One region of the Mesorhizobium sp. M0938 genome, then DNA from elsewhere that is predicted to be linked to it. Evidence: riboswitches for the same ligand, from Rfam matches in the RefSeq annotation. Region 1 holds a riboswitch; the other holds the start of a gene.
The links. Region 1 has a riboswitch for S-adenosylmethionine ahead of NKH73_RS17355 (O-succinylhomoserine sulfhydrylase). Riboswitches for the same ligand answer to the same signal wherever they lie in the genome.
Positions count from the first base shown of each region.

Region 2: another riboswitch for S-adenosylmethionine. It lies ahead of metX (homoserine O-acetyltransferase MetX); the one in region 1 lies ahead of NKH73_RS17355 (O-succinylhomoserine sulfhydrylase).

Region 1 covers NZ_JAMYNS010000009.1:3,755-11,572, reverse strand. The annotation lists gene NKH73_RS17360 (ceramide glucosyltransferase) at 1-1,090, shown strand, start outside; gene NKH73_RS17355 (O-succinylhomoserine sulfhydrylase) at 1,115-2,305, opposite strand; SAM riboswitch at 2,363-2,440, opposite strand; gene NKH73_RS17350 (2'-deoxycytidine 5'-triphosphate deaminase) at 2,611-3,720, shown strand; gene NKH73_RS17345 (ABC transporter substrate-binding protein) at 3,801-4,574, shown strand; gene araD1 (AraD1 family protein) at 4,731-5,723, opposite strand; gene mmsB (multiple monosaccharide ABC transporter permease) at 5,937-7,229, opposite strand; gene mmsA (multiple monosaccharide ABC transporter ATP-binding protein) at 7,226-7,818, opposite strand, start outside.
Region 2 covers NZ_JAMYNS010000019.1:105,352-113,169, forward strand. The annotation lists gene NKH73_RS27070 (sugar kinase) at 1-62, shown strand, start outside; gene NKH73_RS27075 (prephenate/arogenate dehydrogenase family protein) at 83-1,018, opposite strand; gene hisC (histidinol-phosphate transaminase) at 1,023-2,132, opposite strand; SAM riboswitch at 2,266-2,343, shown strand; gene metX (homoserine O-acetyltransferase MetX) at 2,465-3,634, shown strand; gene metW (methionine biosynthesis protein MetW) at 3,669-4,283, shown strand; gene NKH73_RS27095 (glycosyltransferase family 2 protein) at 4,406-5,398, shown strand; gene NKH73_RS27100 (glycosyltransferase family 2 protein) at 5,606-6,538, shown strand; gene NKH73_RS27105 (ABC transporter ATP-binding protein/permease) at 6,576-7,818, opposite strand, start outside.

The DNA.
Region 1 (7,818 bases):
CGCCAGCATCATGCTCGCCTCGTCGCGGCTGAAGAAGCGGCATGTCATCGCTGCACCCTCCGGGAAGCCGCCGCCTCTCTCGATTGTCGTGCCGTCGCGTGGCGTCGAGCCGTTCACCGAGGAGACGCTTCAGCGCGCCTTCTCGCTCGATTGGCCACACTATGAACTGATCTTCTGCGTCGCCCATGCCGACGATCCAGTAGTCAATCTCATCAACGCCGCTATTGCCCGCTATCCCAATGTGCCGGCGCGGCTGCTCACCGGCGATGACCGCATTAGCGCCAATCCCAAGCTCAATAACTGCGCCAAGGGTTGGGAAGCCGCACGCCACGACTGGGTCATCCTTGCCGACTCCAACGTGTTGATGCCCAAAGACTATATCCAGCACCTGATGGCCGCATGGCGGCCGACCACAGGCCTTGTCTGCTCGACCCCGATCGGCTCGCGGCCGGATGGCTTCTGGGCTGAAGTCGAATGCGCTTTCCTCAACACGCTGCAGGCGCGCTGGCAATATGCCGGTGAGGCACTTGGCCTCGGCTTTGCCCAGGGCAAGAGCATGCTGTGGAACAAGCCGATGCTTGACGCGAACGGCGGTATCCACGCGCTCGCCGCCGAGATCGCTGAGGACGCCGCTGCGACCAAGCTGGTCAATGGGCTCGGTTTGCGCGTCAACCTCGTCGCCTCGCCATTCGAGCAGCCGCTCGGCCAGCGTACATTTGGCGAAATTTGGTCGCGCCAGGCCCGCTGGGCGCGGCTGCGCCGCGTCACCTTCCCGCTGTTCTTCGCGCCCGAGATATTAACCGGCGCGGCAATGCCACTGCTGTTGGCGCTGATTGCGGCGACAAGTGCCGGCGTCAGCTTGCCCACCACGGCTTTATGCGTACTGCTGATTGCCTATCTGCCGGAATGCATGCTCGCCTGGTCCAAGGGCTGGTATCTCTCGCCACGCACCGTCACCGCGATGATCGTGCGGGATACGGTGCTTCCCGCCATCTGGGCACGTGGCTGGCTGGGCGGTGCTGTCGAATGGCGCGGCAATGCCATGACCATCCGCACCAAGGCTATGACCGAGTTGGAAGAAAGCGTCTGAGAAATCCCTGCCGCGCGGCGACTGCTATTTGGCTGATTTAAGTGCCTGCTCGACATCCGCGAGCAGATCGTCCGTGTCCTCAAGTCCGACGGACAGCCTCAGCGTGCCCGGCCCGATGCCGAGTTCGGCGCGCGCCTCATCGCTCAGATTCTTGTGCGTCGTTGTCGCCGGATGGGTGATCAGGCTCTTGGCGTCGCCGAGATTGTTGGAAATCAGCACGATATCGAGCGCGTTCTGGAAGGCGAAGGCCGCCTGCTTGCCGCCCTTGACGTCGAGGCAGATCAGCGTCGAGCCGCCCGACATCTGCTTCTTGACGACCGCCGCCTGCGGGTGGTCGGCGCGGCCCGGATAGATGACGCGGGCGATCTCCGGCCGCTCGGCAAGAAAATCCGCGATCCGGCCGGCACTTTCCGTCTGCTGGCGCACGCGCAGCGGCAGCGTCTCGAGGCCCTTCAGCAGCGTCCATGCGTTAAACGGCGACAGGCTGGGGCCGGTGTGGCGGAAATAGTCGTGCAGGTTCTCGTCGATCCACTTCTTGTCCGACAGGATGACGCCGCCGAGGCAGCGGCCCTGGCCGTCGATGTGCTTGGTCGCCGAGTAGACGACGATATGGGCGCCGAGCTGCAACGGCTTCTGCTGCAAGGGCGTGGCAAAGACATTGTCGACGATCAGCCGCGCGCCGATTGAATTGGCAAGCGAGGCAACGGCTGCGATGTCGACGACTTCCAGCGTCGGATTGGTCGGGCTTTCAAGGAAGAACAGCTTGGTGTTGGGCCTGACCGCCTTTTCCCAATTGCCGATTTCGGTGCCGTCGACCAGCGTCGCCTCGATGCCGTATTTCGGCGCCAGTGTTTCGACCACCCAGCGGCAGGAGCCGAACAGCGCGCGCGCCGCCACGATATGGTCGCCGGCCCTGGCGCTGCACAGCAGCGCCGCCGTCACCGCAGCCATGCCGGACGCTGTGGCGCGGGCATCTTCGGCGCCTTCCAGCGCACACATGCGCTTCTCGAACATGTCGACCGTCGGATTGGCGTAGCGCGAATAGATGAAGCCCGGTTCCTCGCCCTTGAAGCGGGCCTCGGCCGCTTGCGCGGTGTCGTAGACATAGCCCTGGGTGAGGTACATCGCCTCGGAGGTCTCGCCGAAGCCGGAACGCAAGGTCCCGCTATGCACGAGTGCTGTCTGAGGTTTCCAGTTACGCTTCTTGCTTGTCATCACTTTTGTTCCAGACACAAAAAAACCGGCCGCGAAAGTCGCAACCGGTCCATACGGCCTTGCGGCCCGACGGTCCTTTAGCGACTTGTTTAACGTGGCTGCAAGCCGACCGGCCAAATCACCACGGGATAACGATCCTTTAGACCCGGACCTCGCTTGCGTCAATTGCCGGCATGATTAAGAGGTTTGTACCAGCAGGTTCCGCAAAAGCCTGCCCTCGGGTCCGCCCTGAGGGTGTCTCACGGTTTTGCGACACGAATCTGCAAGAAACGAGACCTTGCCCGGCCTTCAAGCGGAGCCAGACTTTGCGGCAGACAGGCATTCTTCCCGATCAGGACATTTCCGCGCTGTTCCAGTCGGGTGCGCTGACGTCGCTGCGCGCGCTCGACGCCGACCAGATCCAGCCAGCCAGCCTCGACCTCAGGCTTGGCGACAAGGCCTGGCGGGTACGCGCCTCTTTCCTGCCTGGCCCAAACCACAGGGTCGCTGAAAAACTCGACCGTCTGAAGCTGCACGAAATCAATCTTGCCGACGGTGCGGTGCTGGAGACGGGCTGCGTCTATATCGTCCCGCTGCTCGAGAGCCTGGCGCTTCCGGCAAACATTTCGGCCTCGGCCAACCCGAAGAGCTCGACCGGACGGCTCGACATCTTCACCCGCGTGATGACCGATCGCGGCCACGAGTTCGACAAGATCGCTGCCGGCTATAGCGGCCCGCTCTATCTGGAAGTCAGTCCGCGCACCTTTCCGATCGTCGTCCGCGCCGGCTCGCGGCTGTCGCAGATCAGGTTCCGCACCGGCAATGCGCTTTTGTCGGAAGGCGAGCTGCACGAATTGCACCGTGCCGAGACGCTCGTCGCCACCGAGCCACCCAATATTTCCGGTGGCGGCATCGCGCTGTCGATCGATCTCGATGGCGATAAGGATGGCCTGGTCGGTTACCGTGGCAAGCACCACACCGGGCTGGTCGACGTCGACAAGCGCGCCGCGCAGGATGTCGTCGACTTCTGGGAGCCGCTCTACAAGAGCGGTGCCGGCGAATTGGTGCTCGATCCGGACGAATTCTATATCCTCGTCAGCCAGGAGGCGGTGCATGTGCCGCCGCTCTATGCCGCCGAGATGACGCCCTTCGATCCGCTGGTCGGCGAATTCCGCGTCCATTATGCCGGCTTCTTCGATCCGGGCTTTGGCCATTCGGCGGCCGGCGGCACCGGCAGCAGGGCGGTGCTCGAAGTGCGCAGTCACGAAGTGCCGTTCATCCTCGACCACGGCCAGATCGTCGGACGGCTGGTCTACGAGCACATGCTGAAGCGGCCGCAGGCGCTCTACGGCACCGATCTCGGCTCGAACTACCAGGCGCAGGGCCTGAAACTGTCCAAGCATTTCCGCGCCGCGCTGATCGCCGATCACGACTGAGACCGTGCTTGCCTGAACCATGCGGGTCGTGCTTGGCTATGCCCAGCCGTCAGGGTGGCTCTGAACCAAGGGAACAAAAAATGCAGATTTCAAGATGGATCGCATCGGCAGCAACAGCCGCCATGCTGGTGATATCGGCCGGCTCCTTGTCGGCGCAAGCACAGGAAAAATTGAAGATCGCCACCGAAGGCGCCTATCCGCCGTTCAACACCATCGCCGCGGACGGCAAGCTCGTCGGCTTCGATATCGACATCGCCGAGGCGCTTTGCGCTCAGATGAAGGCCGAGTGCGAACTTGTCACGCAGGACTGGGACGGCATGATTCCGGCGCTCCAGGCCAGAAAATTCGACGCCATCGTCGCGTCCATGAGCATTACCGAGGAGCGCAAGAAGCAGGTCTCCTTCACCAACAAATACTATACGACACCGCTTTCGCTGGTGGCCTTGAAGGACAGCGATATTGCCTCGACCGAACCCGCCGCACTCGCCGGCAAGACAGTCGGCGCCCAGGCTTCGACCACCCAGGCCGACTATGCACAGGATGTCTATGGCAAGGCCGGCGCCGAGGCTAAGCTCTATCCGACCCAGGAGGAGGCGGTTGCCGACCTGATGAACGGCCGCCTCGATGCGGTCCTCTCAGACAAGTTCGTGCTGATGGACTGGATGAAGAAATCGAGCGACGGCTGCTGCAAGATGGTTGGTGACGTCAAGGGCACCGAGACGGAAGCAGGCATCGCCGTGCGTCAGGAAGACAATGCGCTGCGCGAAAAACTCAACGCCGCCATAGACGCCATCGTCGCCGACGGAACCTACAAGAAGATCCAGGCCAAGTATTTCGACTTCGATATTTATTGAGGAACTGCCAATCTCCCCCCTTGAGGGGAGATGGCCGGCAGGCCAGAGGGGGTCGGTCCGGCCGGGCTCGGCTCTTATCACGGACGCAGGGGCTGGCGCTCTACGCGAGACGACCCCCTCTGTCGCCTTCGGCGACATCTCCCCGGAGATCACCCGCTACAGTGCCTTCACCGACACCTTCATCGGCTGCTCGATTTCCAGCGGGTTGCGCAGCGGCAGGCCGAAATCCTTGGCCTCGATCTCGAACACGTCGCCGGCCTCGGTCCTGACGCCGTCGGCGAAGGACAGCGTCGCCGTGCCGAACATGTGCACATGCACGTCGCCCGGCTGGCGGAAGGCCGAGTATTTGAAGTGGTGATGTTCGAGATTGGCGATGGTGTGCGACATGTTCGCCTCGCCCGACAGGAACGGCTTTTCCCACAGCAGCTTGCCGTCGCGAACGATGCGCGACGAACCCCTGATGTCGGCCGGCAAATCGCCAATCAGGATCTCCGGCCCGAAAGAGGCGTTGCGCAGCTTCGAGTGCGCCAGGAACAGATAGTTCACGCGCTCGGTGACGTGGTCTGAAAATTCGTTCGACAGCGTGAAGCCGACACGGAACGGCGCCCCGTCGTCGCCGATGACATAGATGCCGGCAACCTCCGGTTCCTCGCCGGCATCCTGGGCGAAAGCGGGCGACAGAAGCGCCGCACCGGGCGCCACCGCCATGGTGCCGTTTCCCTTATAGAACCACTCAGGCTGGACCCCCGTCTGGCCCTTGGCCGGCTTGCCGCCTTCCAGTCCCATGCGGAACATCTTCATGGAATCCGTGAGCTGCTCCCCGCCGTCGGTGCTTAGCTTCTTGTGCATGGCGTCGCGTGTCGCGGCAGAACCGAGATGCGTCAATCCAGTGCCGGTGAGGTGGAGATGCGCCGGATCCGGATGGTTGATCGGCGACAAAAGCCGTCCCTTTTTATAGGCGGCATCGAGGTCGATCGCTTCACCGAATCCTTTGCGCTCGATGAGAGCGACAAGTCCGCTGCCGGTGCGTGCAGCCTCCATTGCCAGCGAATAAACGCTGCGGGCGCCGTTAATGATCCTGGTCTTGCCGCCATTGCGGGCAACGACCCGAATCGTTTCGGCGTCGTCGAGGATCTGGGAGATCAGCATGATGTACCCTCTTCTCTCTGGTGCTTTGGCCCGGCTGCCCATTCGGCAAACCCTGACCTGCGCGGCTCGGGACCAATCCGTGCCACGGGTGAAATTCTTTGTCCGGATTGCGCTCGCTGGCCTGGTCTCTCAGGAGACTTCTTCGCACCGGCTCTTGCCGGCAGCCGCGATGTGACCCGTATGGTTTCCTCGTCCGGCCAGGTTTCTCCCGGCTCAACCCTTGTTCTTGTTGTAGACGTCGAAGACCACGGCACCGAGCAGCACCAGGCCTTTGACTACCTGCTGCCAGTCGACATTGACGCCCATGATCGACATGCCGTTGTTCATGACACCCATGATGAAACCGCCGACCACAGCGCCGATGACCTGGCCGACGCCGCCCATCGCCGAAGCGCCGCCGATGAACACGGCGGCGATGACATCGAGCTCGCTGCCGAGGCCCGCCGCCGGCACGGCCTGCCCCAGGCGCGCCGCGATGATCAGGCCGCCAAGCGCCGACAGCACGCCCATATTGACGAACACCAGAAGGGTGAGCCGTTCGGTCTTGATGCCTGATAGCTGCGCCGCCTTGGCATTGCCGCCCATCGCATAGATGCGGCGGCCGATCGTCATGCGTTTGGTGACGAAGACGAACAGGGCGATCAGCGCGCCCATCACCACAAGGACGATCGGCAGGCCTCTGTAGGTGGCGAACTGGTAGACCAGGAACAGCGCCAGGGCGCTGGTCACCAGGGTCTTGACGACGAACAGCATGAAAGGTTCGGCTTCATAGCCATGCCGCTCGCGGCTGCGCCGTGCCCTGAGCCCGAAATAGGCATAAGCGAATACGGCGACGAGGCCGATCACGATCGTCGTCATGTGCAGCGTCAGCCCGCTGCCGACGATCGTCTTGCCGGCGGCGTTGACGACCGGCGGGATCAGCGTCAATGAGCCGATCACGTCAGGAATGAAGCCGGAGCTGAGCGCCTTGAAACCGACCGGAAGCGGCCCCACGGAAGACCCGCCACCGAGCAGCGCCTGGCAGATGCCGCGGAAGATCAACATCCCGGCCAGTGTGACGATGAAGCTCGGTATTCGGTGATACGCAATCCAGTAGCCTTGCGCCGCGCCGATTGCGCCACCGACGATCAGGCAGATGATCGACACCACCAGCGGATTGCTCAAAGGGCCGAGCGGCCAGATGACCATCATCATCGCCGCGAGCGCGCCGATGAAGCCGGCGACGGAGCCGACGCTGAGATCGATATGGCCGGAGACGATCACCAAAAGCATGCCCAGCGCCATCACGATGATGAAGCTGTTCTGCTGCACCAGGTTGCTCAGGTTCACCGGCTTGAACAGCGTTCCGGACGTCGTGAACTGGAAGAAGAGCATGATGGCGATCAGCGCCAGGATCAGGCCGTATTCGCGCAGATTGGTGACCAGGGCCGAGACGGCAACGCGAGGTGTCTGTTGGAGGTCCTGGGCGACGCCGCTCTGCGGCCCGGGAGCGCTTTCGGTGCTCATGATGCTTTTCCTTCTCCCCGGACTATGGCGCGCATGATTTTTTCCTGATTCGCGTCGGCCGCGGCCATTTCTCCCACGATGCGCCCTTCATTCATGACGTAGATGCGGTCGGTGATGCCGAGCAGCTCGGGCATCTCGGACGAAATGACGATGATCGCCTTACCCTCGGAGGCAAGACGCGCGATGATCGTATAGATTTCATACTTGGCACCGACGTCGATGCCACGCGTCGGCTCGTCGAGGATCAGCACTTCCGGATTGGCGAACAGCCATTTCGACAGCACCACCTTCTGCTGATTGCCGCCCGACAAATTGCCCGTCATCTGATAGACGCTGGACGAGCGGATGTTGGTCTTGGCCTTGTATTCGTTGGCGACCGCAAGTTCGCGCATATCGTCGATCACGCTATGGCGCGACACGCCGGGAAGATTGGCCAACGTGATATTGTGCTTGATATGATCGATCAGGTTGAGCCCGTAGGTCTTGCGGTCTTCGGTGACATAGGCAATGCCGTGCTCCACCGCCTTGCTCACCGAAGAGATATCGATCGGCTTGCCTTTGAGGCGCACTTCGCCGGTGATGCGGCGGC
Region 2 (7,818 bases), on a different contig from region 1:
TGGGCGCGCCGGACAGGGCCGAGACACTGGCGATGATGGCGGCTCACTGGCCGGCGGACTGACGGCCGGCGGTCGAGACAGACTACTGCTTTGCGGGATGCTCGACCGCTTGCCGGCCAAAATCCGGTACGTCGATGTCCTGGCCGGCCTCGATGATCGAGCGGCGGACGGCGCGGGTGCGGGTGAAGAGGTCGAACAGCTTTTCGCCGTCGCCCCAGCGGATCGCCCGCTGCAGCGAGGCCAGATCTTCCGAGAACCGCGCCAGCATTTCGAGGATGGCATCCTTGTTGTGCAGGCAGACATCCCGCCACATGGTCGGGTCGGAAGCGGCAAGGCGGGTGAAATCGCGAAAGCCGGAGGCCGAATATTTGATGACCTCGGATTTTGTCACCGACTCCAGATCGTCGGCAGTGCCGACGATGTTGTAGGCGATGATGTGCGGCAGATGCGAGACGATGGCCAGTGTCATGTCGTGATGCTGGGGATCCATCGTGTCGATGTTGGAGCCGCAGCGGCGCCAGAATTCCGACAGCTTTTCCAATGCAGCGGGATCGGTGTCGGGCAACGGCGTGAAGATGCACCAGCGGTTTTCGAACAGCTCGGCAAAGCCGGCATCCGGACCCGATTTTTCGGTGCCGGCCAATGGATGGCCGGGAATGAAGTGCACGCCATCGGGCACATGCGGCTCAATCTGGGCAATCACCGACGCCTTGGTCGAGCCGACGTCGGTGAGGATGGCGCCCTGCTTCAACGCCGGTGCGATTTCCTCGGCGACCTCGCCCGAAGAGCCGACCGGCACCGAAACGATGACCAGGTCGGCATCGCGAACCGCCTCTTTCGCGTCCATCGTGTAGGAGGAGCCCAGGCCGAGTTCCCTTGCCCGCGCCAGCGTCGTTTCGCTGCGTGTCGAGATGGCGACGTGGCGGGCAAGGCCTTCGCGGCGGATGACGCGGGCCAGCGACGAGCCGATCAGGCCGATGCCGACCAGCGCGATCTTTTCGAACATCGGTGATGTCATTGTCTTAGCTTTTCAGAAATGTCGCGAGGGCGGCGACAACGCCGCGATTGGCCTCTTCGGTGCCGATGCTCATGCGCAGTGCATTCGGGAAACCGTAGCCGGAAACGCGCCGCAATATATAGCCGCGCGCGGAGAGGTAGTCATCCGCAGCTGCCGCTGAATGCTTTTTGTCCTCGGGAAAGTGGATGAGGACGAAATTGCCGACGCTCGGCGTCACCCGCAGCCCGAGCTTGGTCAATTCCTCACTCACCCATGCCAGCCAGGTCTCGTTATGCGCCACGCTGCGCTCGACATGGGCGCGGTCGCGGATCGCGGCAATGCCGGCCTCGATCGCCGTCGCGTTGACGTTGAAGGGACCGCGCACGCGGTTGATCGCGTCGATGATATGCATCGGCGCGTACATCCAGCCGATCCGCGCGCCGCCGAGGCCGAGCTTGGAGAAGGTGCGGGTCATGACCACGTTTTCCGTGCTGCCCACCAGTTCGACGCCCGCTTCATAATCGTTGCGGCGGACATATTCGGCGTAAGCGCCATCCAGCACCATAAGCACGTTTCGAGGCAGGCCTGCATGCAGGCGGCGCACCTCCTGGAACGGCAAATAGGTGCCGGTCGGGTTGTTGGGATTGGCGAGGAAGATGATCCTGGTGCGCGGCGTCACCGCAGCGAGGATCGCATCGACGTCGGCGCGCTCATTGGTTTCCTTGACCGACACCGGGACAGCACCTGCCGACTGGATGTAGATCTTGTAGACCATGAAGGCATGTTCGGTGATGACGGCTTCATCGCCGGGCGCGAGATAGGTCTGCGCCAGCAGGCCCAGAATCTCGTCGGAGCCGTTGGAACAGACTATGTTGGCCGGGTTGAGGCCATGCACCTCGGCGATCGCTTCCCGCAGGCGCCTGGCGGTGCCGTCGGGATATATGTCGAGTTTGGCCGCAACGTCGCGAGCGGCCTCTATCGCCTTGGGCGAGGGGCCGAGCGGGTTCTCGTTCGAGGACAATTTATGGACCTTGGCGGCGCCGGCCGGCGCCGTGCTTTTGCCCGGCACATAGGCTTCGATGTCCATGATCCCCGCGCGGGGCGTTGGACGTGCCTGATCCGATGCCTGGTTCATATCGTAAAAATCCGTCGAGAACGCTTCCGCCTGGAAAGCCGCAGCGGAAATACAAGCCGTGGCCCGGAATGTCGAGAGGCGGCAATCATGGGGCTGGCCGTTGACGCCGAAGCGCGCCGGCCCTAGAAGAGGGGCGAAATTCCGTGGTGATTTGGCCGGTCGGCTTGCAGCCACGTTAAACAACTTGCTAAAGGGCCGTTTGCATCCTGTAACCGGCTTTGCGAATGCAATGCCGGTTTTTTGTTTGTCCGTAGCCGGCCGGACAATCGCATCGACCCGAAAATCGGTTCCGATTTTCGGAAAAGCGCGATTGGTTGATGTAAGAGGATGCGATGGTCGCGGTGCGCACTAAAAGAACCAACAACGAGGCCGACGAGCCGTCGAGCCCGGTGTTGCGTTTTGGTGTCGACAAGCCGCTCAAGCTCGACGCCGGCACGCTGCTGTCACCGTTCCAGATCGCCTACAAGACCTACGGCACGCTCAACGACGCCCGCTCCAACGCCATTCTCGTCTGCCATGCGCTGACCGGCGACCAGCATGTCGCCAGCACCAATCCGGTGACCGGCAAGCCGGGCTGGTGGGAAGTGCTGATCGGCCCCGGCAAGATCATCGACACCAGCCGCTTCTTCGTCATCTGCTCCAACGTCATCGGCGGCTGCCTCGGCTCCACCGGCCCTGCCTCGACCAATCCCGCCACCGGCAAGCCCTACGGGCTCGACCTGCCGATCATCACCATCCGCGACATGGTGCGGGCGCAGTTGATGCTGGTCGACCATTTCGGCATCGAAAAACTGTTCTCGGTGCTCGGCGGCTCGATGGGCGGCATGCAGGTGCTGCAATGGGCGTCGAGCTATCCGGAGCGCGTTTTCTCGGCACTGCCGATCGCCACCGGCGCCCGCCATTCCTCACAGAACATCGCCTTCCATGAGGTCGGCCGGCAAGCGGTGATGGCCGATCCGGACTGGCATGGCGGCAAATATTTCGAACAGGGCAAGCGTCCTGAAAAGGGACTGGCCGTGGCGCGCATGGCCGCTCACATCACCTATCTGTCGGAGGCGGCCCTGCACCGGAAATTCGGCCGCAATTTGCAGGATCGTGAAGCGCTCACCTTCGGTTTCGACGCCGACTTCCAGATCGAGAGCTATCTGCGCCATCAGGGCATGACCTTCGTCGACCGCTTCGACGCCAATTCCTACCTCTACATGACCCGGGCGATGGACTATTTCGACCTCGCCGCCGACCATGGCGGACGGCTGGCCGACGCCTTTGCCGGCACCAAGACCCGTTTCTGCCTGGTCTCCTTCACCAGCGACTGGCTGTTCCCGACCGAGGAGAGCCGCTCGGTCGTCCACGCGCTGAACGCGGCCGGCGCCTCGGTGTCCTTCGTCGAGATCGAGACCGATCGCGGCCACGATGCCTTCCTGCTCGACGAGCCGGAACTGTTTGCCGCCATCAACGGCTTCATCGCCTCGGCGGCTCGCGCCAGGGGGCTCAGCGCATGACGTCCGAGGATTGCAGACTTTTTGGACCGGCATCATGAGTGTCAACCACGCCCAGCGCGTCGACCTCGAAGTCGTCGCCGATCTCATCCCGGCGCAGTCGCGGGTGCTGGATGTCGGCTCCGGCGATGGCCTGCTGCTCGAATTGCTGCAGGCGACCAAGCAGGTCGACGGCCGCGGGATGGAACTGTCGCAGCGCGGCGTCAACGAATGCGTGGCGCGCGGCCTATCCGTCATCCAGGGCGATGCCGATAAGGACCTCAAATTCTATCCCGACAAGGGCTTTGACTTCGTCGTCCTGTCGCAGACCTTGCAGGCGACCCGCAACCCGAAGCTGGTGCTCGACGAGTTGCTCAGGATCGGCAAGCACGCCATCGTCTCCTTCCCCAATTTCGGCCATTGGCGGGTGCGCGTTTCGCTGTTCCTCGACGGGCGGATGCCAGTGACCAAGGACCTGCCCTATTCCTGGTACGACACGCCCAACATCCACTTCTGCACCATCCGCGACTTCGTCAATCTCTGCGACGAACTCGGCGCAACGGTGGAAAAGGCAACAGCGCTCGACGCCAATGGCCAGAAAATCGGCCTGTCGATGCCGTGGTGGTTCTGGAATTTCTTCGGCCAGCAAGCGGTGTTCCTGCTGAAACGGTAGCTCGCTCCAAGGATTGCAGTGTTTCTTGATCAGCAGGCGTTGCTATGTATAACTAACCCGAACCGGTATCGTCGCGAGCCGCGTCGAACAAAGTGACCTCTGATAAATTTTGCGGTGTAAAGATGGTTGAAGAACAGCCAACTTATTCCCTCGTTGTGGAAATGGAGAACGCCAAGTCGATCGACTGGGACGAGATCGGCGTTGGGTTGACTGCCTTGGCTCGCGAAATCGCTGCGGTTTCCTCAGCTGGTTTTGCAAGGCCGCAAGTTGTCATTTCTCACAGCGGGCGAGACTCGGACGCTGCCTCGCTACGTAGCAGTATCTCAAATGAGGCGCCGCAGTTGGAACAGGTTGCCGACCTGATTTTCACCGCTTGTCCAGGCGGCCGATATTACGACGTCAAGAACAACGGCATCCTGTCAGCCGATGGAGACATCGTCATCTTCATCGACTCGGATACCGTGGCAGAATCGGGTTGGCTTCCAACTCTGCTTGACCCGTTTCAAGATCCTGAAATTATTTGCGTGAACGGATATACATATCTTTCATACGATGATTTCTTTTCAAGGACGTTCGCCCTGATTTGGTTTTTCCCAATGCCTCAGGGCGACGCAAGATTTGCTTCCAAGCGAGCTATAAACGCCAATAACAGCGCTTTTCGGCGCGACTGGATTGTCAATCACCTCTTTGCGAAAAACAATGGATTCAAGGTTTCCTGCACTTTGCTGACACATGAACTTCGACGTGAAGGTCACAAAATTCTGAACGTCAACGCACGCGTCTATCATTACTCGCCACGTGGTTGGCGGTTCTTTTACTGGCGCGCGTTGGTAACGGGCCGCGATGCCGACCGGAAGTTTGTGGAGCTGAAGTCGCCCAGCCGTACGCAGCGGATTGTGAAATCCTTCAGCCGATGGTTCACCATGTCCTGGCGCACAATGCGACGTATAACCGGCCATGCCCGCCAGACAGGCATGCCGCTTTGGCAAATTCCATTCTCCCTGATTGTCGGTCTGGCATTCTACAGCTTGGCGTTTTGGGGCCAACTCAGTTTCGCTGCGGGTCTCGTTGGCGACGAAATCGAAGTCGTGCCTGACTATGTCGGACACAGTTAGGTGCCGCTGCGTTCGTGGTTTCGCTCGTTCCTTGAATCCGTCCGCCGGCAGTGAACTCCCGGCGTACAAGCTCCGCCTCGATAGTTTGTGATGACATGATCGCTTCTTTTTTGTAGCGTCGAATCGAACGCAATCCTGGGACGGGCATGAACGGCGATCAGCTAATCCATTCGATGGCTGCGGAACGCGGGGCATAACTGAGGCGATATGCCCGAGACGGACGCCGCTCCCCTCATCACGGTGGTCACGCCCACCCACAACCGGCGCAGCAAAGTCTTGCGCGCCGTGGAGAGCGTGCTTGCGCAGAACCTTACCCGCTTCGAGCACATTGTTGTCGACGACGGCTCGACCGACGGTACGGAAGCGGCGCTGACTGCCATCCGCGACCCCCGCCTCATCTATGTCGGTGCGAAATGGCGAGGTGCCAACGCCGCTCGCAATGCCGGGATCGAACGGGCGCGGGCGCCTGTGGTGACATTCCTGGATTCCGACGACGTTTACTTGCCGAACCGGCTGGAGCGGACGCTGGCGTGGTTCGACGAGAATCCGACGCTTGACGTCCTCATCAGTTCGTTTGTTTCCCTAAAGGGGGACCGCAGCACCAACTGCATCAACCGCGGCGCGTTCCTGACCCGGAACACGCTGGAAAGGGCGTTGGTCGCGCAGACGATCTTCATAGCCGGATCGGCGATTACCGCCCGGCGCGAGGCATTGCTGGCGATCGGCGGCTATGACAGCGACATCGCACGGATGCAGGATCGCGAATTGCTGTTGCGCTTCGCCGGGCGCACTGGCGCGCAACTGTCAGAAGAGGTCGACTGGAAAAAGTACAATTCGGAGAATTCGATTTCACGACAACGCGACGGCTATGTCGAAGCCTACGCAAACCTGATCTGCAAACACCCCTACATCATCGACCGCTATCCCGATATTCCACCTTACATGATTGCACGGCAGATTATCGCCGATACGATAAAGGGCAGGATTTCCCAGGCATTTGCCGGCTATCTGGCCAATCGGTCGTCGAAAGCGCTCGGCTATTCGCTGCCACAGCTGTTGCGCGGCTATGTCGGCGGCCGGCGCTGGCGTCGTGATCTCTACGACGAATTTCGCGCCAAGTATGGCGCGCGGCCGGCCTGAGCCAAACAGAGCCCATTACGGCGAAACAAAAACCTGACTACTTCCCTCCATGGGCTGCGGCGACGGCCGGAGGCGGTTCGATTGCGCCGGCCCTGACACGGACTGGCTTGAGGGCGGGCCGTTCGACGTCCTTCACGATAGCCAAGGAGCGCGGAAAGAACTCCATGTCATGCTGGCCACGACCGATATTGAGAATCGCGACATCGGCAAGACGTGTCTCCAGCATCGACAGCACCCGCCTCAGCGTCGCACCGTCGAACGTGTCCAAAGCCTCGTCGATAATGACCCATTTCGGCTGCCGCAAGACCAGCCGGGCAAAGGCAAGCAGGCGCTGTTCGTCTTCGCTCAGTTCACGCTCCCAGCGCGCGGAGCGATCGAGCGAGGACGACAGACGCTCGAGGCCGACCTCGGCAAGCACAGCCGATATCTCGGCATCGCTGACCGCGGCATTGGCGTGGTCAAGCACCTCGCGCAGTGTGCCGAGCGGGAAATAGGGCTTGCGGGGAACGAAGGCGGGCACCTCTCCGGCCGGCATGCCGATCCGCCCGCTTCCCCACGGCCACAGACCGGCAATGGCGCGAAAGAACAGCGTCTTGCCGGCGCGCGGATCTCCGGTGATCATGACGCGCTCGCCGGCGCGGATTTCGACATGGGGCTCGGCGAGCTTCGTACATCCGTCCCGCGAGGCAATTTCCAGTTTCTCGAAAGTCAGCCTGCCATTCGGATTTTCGCCGATCTTGATGCGTTCTTCGGTGTCGTGCAGTGCATCGGTTTCGACAAGCGCGATGCGGAAATCGGCGACGCGCATCAGCGTGGCGCGCCAATCGGCGATACCGCTGATGTTGTTGATGAACCAGCGCAACGAGGAATGCACCTGATTGAAGGCGCCGACAGCCATCATCAGTCCGCCGAAGCTGATATCGCCGGCGAAATAGACCGGCGAGGCGACAAGGATCGGCGCGACGACAGTGATCCAACCATAGGTGTCGGTCACCCAGGAAAGATTGATCTGGGCGCCATAGATGCGCCGCATCGCGCCCAGCACGGTGCCGAGGTCGAGTTCTAGCCGTCGTCTCGCGTCGGCCTCGCCATGCGCAAGCGCGATGGCGTCGACATTCTCATTGACGCGGACCACCGAGGAGCGCAGCTCCGCTTCACGCGTATAGCGGTCGCTGTTGAAGCGGATGAGCGGCCGTCCGACCAGCCAGCTCAGCCAGGAGGCGGTGCCGGCATAGAGGATCGCGGCCCACACCATGTAGCCCGGAATGGCCAGCGAATAG